2 linked regions of the Cupriavidus necator genome follow. The protein of the gene in region 1 interacts with the protein of each later gene in a pairwise test. Links are inferred from orthologs where the notes say so. Each region holds a gene or a part of one and is shown on either strand. Other genes may lie near its edges.

What was found.
Region 2: the proteins of I6H87_RS32225 (region 1) and ileS interact in binary tests that used the Escherichia coli proteins (3 or more experiments, as listed by UniProt). The link is inferred for Cupriavidus necator from one-to-one orthologs.

The regions. Positions count from the first base shown.
Region 1 is NZ_CP066020.1:33,210-36,232, forward strand. What follows is about bases 1-2,705. They hold I6H87_RS32225 (HyaD/HybD family hydrogenase maturation endopeptidase), read left to right. Parts: upstream 1-907; coding sequence 908-1,504; downstream 1,505-2,705. Other genes in these bases: cybH (Ni/Fe-hydrogenase, b-type cytochrome subunit), read left to right, coding at 1-506; I6H87_RS32230 (HypC/HybG/HupF family hydrogenase formation chaperone), read left to right, coding at 1,514-1,837; I6H87_RS32235 (hydrogenase expression/formation protein HoxO), read left to right, coding at 1,848-2,333; I6H87_RS32240 (hydrogenase expression/formation protein), read left to right, coding at 2,365-2,705. Outside these bases: more of I6H87_RS32240, read left to right, coding at 2,706-3,023.
Region 2 is NZ_CP066018.1:2,263,863-2,267,608, forward strand. What follows is about bases 128-3,555. They hold ileS (isoleucine--tRNA ligase), read right to left. Parts: upstream 3,223-3,555; coding sequence 328-3,222; downstream 128-327. Other genes in these bases: lspA (signal peptidase II), read right to left, coding at 128-328; I6H87_RS10615 (bifunctional riboflavin kinase/FAD synthetase), read right to left, coding at 3,347-3,555. In the rest of the region: more of lspA, read right to left, coding at 1-127; more of I6H87_RS10615, read right to left, coding at 3,556-3,746. UniProt on the Escherichia coli protein: Catalyzes the attachment of isoleucine to tRNA(Ile). As IleRS can inadvertently accommodate and process structurally similar amino acids such as valine, to avoid such errors it has two additional distinct tRNA(Ile)-dependent editing activities.

The sequences.
Region 1 (3,023 bases):
ATATTCGCTTTGCCCACTTTGTCGCAGCTTACATATTCGCGATCGGCATGCTGGGCCGCATCTACTGGGCGACGGCAGGGAATCATCATTCCCGCGAACTCTTCTCCGTGCCGGTGTTCACTCGGGCGTACTGGCAGGAGGTGATTTCGATGCTGCGTTGGTACGCCTTCCTATCTGCGCGTCCAAGCCGGTATGTCGGTCACAATCCGCTGGCCCGTTTCGCGATGTTCTTCATCTTCTTCCTGAGTTCGGTGTTCATGATCCTCACGGGCTTCGCGATGTACGGCGAAGGCGCACAGATGGGCTCGTGGCAGGAGCGCATGTTCGGCTGGGTCATTCCTTTGCTCGGTCAATCTCAGGATGTGCATACCTGGCATCATTTGGGTATGTGGTTCATTGTGGTGTTTGTGATCGTCCATGTCTATGCAGCGATTCGCGAGGACATCATGGGCCGCCAGAGCGTAGTGAGCACGATGGTCTCGGGCTATCGGACCTTTAAGGACTGATGCGCAATGCAACCGAAGCGATCGCAGGCTTTCGTCGATACCATGCACCCGCTACCGGAGGTATTGCCCTCGGTATGGTGGCATCCCGGCGTGTCACGGCGCGTGTCGGTTCATTCGGGCTGTTTTCTGAGTAGTCATTACCTCAAGCCGCTCGGCCTGTCGCAGCCCCACGCCCGCTGTCTGCTCAGGATTGCGAAACGGCGCTTGCATGAAATCATCAATTGGAACAGCCGTCAGGCTTGGAAAGGCGCCTGTTCCTCCTTTCGTGTCTCGGTCGCTCGCCGCACGGTACACGGTTCCCTTTTTCGCTGACCACCGCCATGAGACCAACTCAAACGTCCGATATCGCACCTGGAACCAGCTGTAACCAATCCCGTGACAAGGAGCCGGTGGTAGTTGCAATGGGCATTGGCAATGTGCTCTGGGCGGATGAGGGCTTTGGCGTGCGCTGCATTGAAACCCTCCAGCAGCGCTATCAGTTCGCACCGCAGGTATGCCTGGTCGACGGGGGCACGCAGGGGCTCTATCTGATCCACCACGTGCAGGCTGCGTCGCGCCTGCTGATCTTCGATGCGATCGACTATGGCCTGCCTCCAGGAACGCTGAGAATTATCGAAGACGAGGCGGTGCCGAAATTCCTTGGGGCCAAGAAGATGAGCCTGCACCAGACCGGCTTCCAGGAAGTACTGTTGCTCGCCCAGTTGACGGGACAGTACCCGCAGCAGGTGGTGCTGATCGGCTGTCAGCCGGAGGAGTTGGAGGATTATGGCGGCAGTCTAAGGCGGGTGATGAAGGCTGCGGTGGAGGATGCGGTGGAGAAAGGGGCGGACTTGCTGCGGAGATGGGGCGGGATGCCGGTGCCTCGCACTGCGGAGCTTGCGCCTGCCGAGGCCGTGACCGTGCCGCATCTGGCGCTCGATCGCTACGAAGCCGAACGTCCTTCGCCTCGGGCCGCCTGCCGGATTGGCGATGAACGTTTTATGCCACAGGATTTGTGAGGGGCGAATATGTGTATTGGCATTCCCATGCAGGTCATGGCGATCGAGCCTGGATATGCGGTCTGTGCGGGACGCGGCGAACGACGGAGAGTCTCGAGCGCGCTGGTTGGTGACTGCCAGCAGGGCGACTGGCTGCTGGTCTTCCTGGATTCGGCGCGTGAGCGGATCGATGCGCTCAGGGCGCATGAAATCGATGCCACGCTGGATATGCTGCAAGCGGCCCTGCTGGGTCTTGACGCATCCGAAGCGCAACCACGTTTTGAACTGCCATCGGCGATGGCCCGCGAGGACCTCGCCGTTCTATCCAACTCCAGAGATTCTTCCTCTTACTAAGGTAACTTTCATGTCGACCGAATCAGCGATGTTTCTTGCCCCCATCCCGACGACGGACGCAGTACCGCCGGTGATCGAACGTCTGGTCGAACAGCATCAGGCTGCCTGGGTTGACCAGGATTCCATTGACGACTGGCTGGCTGGCGGCGGCGATTGCGTGCTGTTTATCGCCGGCGACCCGGTGCGCTTTCCCGAGTGCGTGGATGTCGCTGTCGTGTTGCCGGAGTTGCAAAGGGTGTTCTTCAATGGTTTTCGCATTGGCGTGGCGAAACGTGAACGTGAGCACGAAGATGTGCTGGCGAATCGCTTTGGCACGCAGCGTCGACCGTCGCTGGTGTTCTTGCGAGACGGTGCCTATGTGAGCGTAATCGCCGGCATGCGCGACTGGGACGAATACGTGCGCGAGGTCCGGCGGGCGCTCGCGATGCCGACTTCACGGCCGCCATCCATCGGCATTCCAGTGATTTCGGCGGCAGCCGGCGGCAGTTGCCACTGATCCGTCGAACAATGCCTCACAGGACAACGCGATGAATTCATTTCCCATTCCGGTCGTGCTGCTCGGTCCCGGTTCGCAAGCCGAGGATGAAACGCTCGATTACATACACATGCCGCAGGGCATGAGTGTCTATACACCGCCTGTGCTGCCGGAACCCGAGCAGATTGCCTGCCTGACCCAAGCGCAAAGTGTGCTGCGGGCGATTCTCGACGCGCTGGACCGCGCGGACCCGAAACAGCCCAATCCAAGAATCGAATTGTGGGCATTGGACGAAGAAAACCGTCAACTGCTCAAGCAAGTGCTTGGTGAGGGGGAGGTGAGTGCAAGGATTGAGGGCGAGTACCAGGTGTATATCCAGGAAGCTGTATTTGCAGGGGTGTGGCGCGTGGTGTCCACTTGCCCCGATGCGACGACGGACTACATCGAGGTTGGCGCAGCACCGGAAGTGCTGCGCGGCGCGGCGCGTTATGGCGCCAATCAGTGGAGTCTGGATGTCGGGCGGGTGCCCGACGGTGTCATGAACGCGCCCTCGATCCTGGCGGAGATCGATGACCAATTGCTGAGTTGGCATCCCGGCAAGCCGGTGCATGTCGTCAACCTGACATTACTGCCGATGTCGCCGCAAGATATTACGTTTCTCGACGAAACTCTCGGTGCTGCAAGCGTCACCATCCTTTCGCGCGGCTATGG
Region 2 (3,746 bases), on another replicon or contig:
ACAGCCGCTGTCCGGTGTGGCGATACAGCAGCCACACGATGAACGCGCCCACCACGATGCCCAGCCCGGTGAAGAACCAGCGCTGCCAGCCGCCGGCATCGGCCAGGAAGCTGAACGCCGCGCCCTTGTTGTAGACCAGCACCAGGTTGAAGAAGCCGGTCACCGGGCGCGATTCACCATAGGTGAAGGTGCGCACGATGACGATCTTGAAGAACTGGTCGAGCACCACCACCAGCAGCGCGAAGGCCATCCACAGCAGCGGGGTGGTGCTGGCGGCCTTGTTGTTGCGGCGTGCCGGGCGCGCGGAACGGGACGTGGTCGATGCCATCAGGCATGGCTCCTGTGTTCACCGGCGCCGAACAGGTTGCTGTCGCAGCGCCCGCAGAGGGTCGGATGGTCCGGGTTGTGGCCGACATCGGCGCGGTAGTGCCAGCAGCGCTCGCACTTGGCATGGGTCGACGGGGTCACCGTGACCAGCAGGTCGCCGGCCTCGGGCGCGTGCGTTACCTTGGCCGATGAGGTCAGCAGCACGAAGCGCAGGTCGTCGCCCAGGCTCTGCAGCGCGTCCAGCACCGGGCCGCCGGCCTGGATGGTCAGCTCGGCCTGCAGCGACGAGCCGATCTCGCCTTCCACGCGCACCGCTTCCAGCTGCTTGGTGACCTCGGCGCGCACTTCGCGCAGCGTGTGCCACTTCTGCAGCAGATCGTCGGCGCCATCGTCGACTTCCGGTATCGCGTAGTAGGTGCTGGTGAAGATGGTGTCGGTGTGCTCGGTGCCGTGGGCGAAGATCTGCCACGCTTCCTCGGCGGTGAACGACAGGAACGGCGCCATCCAGTGCAGCATCGCCTGGGTGATGTGGTACAGCGCGTTCTGCGCCGCGCGGCGGGCCTTGGAGTCCGGCGCGGTGGTGTACAGGCGGTCCTTCAGCACATCGAGGTAGAACCCGCCCAGGTCCTCGGAGCAGAAGGTCTGCAGCTTGGACACCACCGGGTGGAATTCATACGCCTCATAGTGCGACAGCACTTCCTTTTGCAGCTGCGCGGTCAGTGCCACGGCGTAGCGGTCGATCTCCAGCCATTCCGACGCCGGCAGCGCGTGCCTGGCGTGGTCGTAGTCGGACAGGTTGGACAGCAGGAAGCGCAGCGTGTTGCGGATGCGGCGGTAGCCTTCCACCACGCGCTTGAGGATCTCGTCCGAGATCGACAGCTCGCCGGAGTAGTCGGTCGAGGCTACCCACAGGCGGATGATCTCGGCGCCCATCTTGTTCGAGATGTCCTGCGGCGACACGGTGTTGCCGATCGACTTGGACATCTTGCGGCCTTCGCCGTCGACGGTGAAGCCGTGCGTCAGCAGCGCCTTGTAGGGCGGCTTGCCGTACAGCATCGACGCGGTCAGCAGCGACGAGTGGAACCAGCCGCGGTGCTGGTCCGAGCCTTCCAGGTACAGGTCGGCGAGGCGGCCATCGGCTTCATCGGCGGACGGATCGTACAGGTCGTCGCGGTGCGAGCCGCGGATCACGGACCAGTGCGTGGTGCCGGAGTCGAACCACACGTCCAGCGTGTCGCGGTTCTTCTCGTACTGGCTGGCCTCGTCGCCCAGCAGCTCGGCCGGGTCCAGCGTCTGCCAGGCCTCGATGCCATGCTGCTCGACGCGCCTGGCCACTTCTTCCAGCAACTGCGGCGTGCGCGGGTGCAGCGCTCCGGTTTCCTTGTGCAGGAAGAAGGCCATCGGCACGCCCCACTGGCGCTGGCGCGACAGCGTCCAGTCCGGCCGGTTGGCGATCATGTTGTGCAGGCGCTGCTTGCCCCAGGCCGGGAAGAACTCGGTGGCGTCGATGCCGGCCAGCGCGGTCTCGCGCAGGGTGGGGCCGGTCTTGCCGTTCTCGTCGGCCGGGTCCACGTCCATGCCCGCGAACCACTGCGAGGTGGCACGGTAGATGATCGGCGTCTTGTGGCGCCAGCAGTGCATGTAGCTGTGGGTGTACTTGTGCGAGTTGAACAGGTTGCCCGAGGCCTGCAGCACCTCGACGATCTTCGGGTTGGCGTCCCAGATCGACAGCCCGCCAAAGAGCGGCAGCGTGCCGGCATAGACGCCGTTGCCCATCACCGGGCTGATGATGTCGGAATCGGCCATGCCGTGCGCCTTGCACGACTGGAAGTCTTCCACGCCGTAGGCCGGCGCCGAGTGCACGATGCCCGAACCGGTGTCGGTGGTGACATAGTCGCCCAGGTAGACCGGCGACAGGCGGTCATAGCCCGCGTCCATCTTGGCCAGCGGGTGGTGGAAGCGGATTTCCGACAATGCCGCGCCGGTGGTGGTGGCCACGACCTTGCCTTCCAGGCCGTAGACCTTGAGCTGCTCCTCGACGCGCTCGGTGGCCAGGATCAGGTAGCCGCGCGGGGTCTCGACCAGCGCGTATTCCACTTCCGGGTGCACGTTCAGCGCCTGGTTGCTCGGGATGGTCCATGGCGTGGTGGTCCAGATCACGATCCAGCCGGGCTTGCCGTCGAGCTGCTCGAAGGGCACCTTGAAGGCGTGTGCCAGCTTGTCGGCTTGCGCGAACGGGAAGCCCACGTCGATCGACAGGTCGACCTTGTCCTTGTATTCGACCTCGGCCTCGGCCAGCGCCGAGCCGCAGTCGAAACACCAGTTCACCGGCTTCAGGCCGCGGAACACATAGCCCTTCTCCATGATCTTGCCGAGTGCGCGCAGTTCATCCGCCTCGTTGCTGTAGTTCATGGTCAGGTAGGGGTGGTCCCAGTCGCCCAGCACGCCCAGGCGTTCGAAATCCATCATCTGGCGCTTGATCTGCTCGGTGGCGTAGGCGCGCGCCTTGGCCTGGACCTCCTGCACCGGCAGGCCCTTGCCGAATTTCTTCTCGATCTGGATCTCGATCGGCATGCCGTGGCAGTCCCAGCCCGGCACGTAGACGGCGTCCAGCCCGGTCAGGCCGCGCGCCTTGATGATCATGTCCTTGAGCACCTTGTTGACGGCGTGGCCGATATGGATGTCGCCGTTGGCATACGGCGGGCCGTCGTGCAGCACGAACTTCTTCGCGCCCTTGCGGGCCGCGCGGATCTTCTTGTAGAGCTGCTTGTCCTGCCACTGCTTGACCCACTGCGGCTCGCGCTTGGGCAGGTCGCCACGCATCGGGAAGGGCGTGTCGAGCAGGTTGACCGGATATTTGCTTTTCTCGGGCTTGGCGCGTTTGTCGTCAGGCATTTCGATTCTCAGGGCAATTCGGGTTGGCGCGCGGGCGGCGGCAGGCCGGCGGGCGCGCGGAAAGACTGGGGCGGCGGCGTGCGTGCCGGGCCCGCGCCACTGGCGTGCGGGCGGGCGCCGGCCGCTACCTAATTCGGTCGGTGGCGGAGGTGGCGAAGTCGCGCCCGCCGCTGCCTTCGGCCGCGCCCGGGGCGGTCAGGCCGAAGAAGGCGCGCGCATCGGCGCTGTCCTTGGCGATGGCGGCGGTGAGCTCGTCCAGGTTGTCGAAGCGCGCTTCGTCGCGCAGCTTCTTCATGAATTCAACCCGCACCAGCTTGCCGTACAGGTTCTCTTTGAAATCGAACAGGTGGACTTCCAGCAGCACCCGGCCGGCGTCCTCGATGGTGGGGCGCACGCCGATGCTGGCCACGCCCGGCAGGGGCTGGTCGGCGATGCCGTGCACCTGCACCACGAAGATGCCGCTGACTGCCGGCCGCTTGTGCGAGATGCGCAGGTTCAGCGTCGGGAAGCCCAGGTCGCGGCCC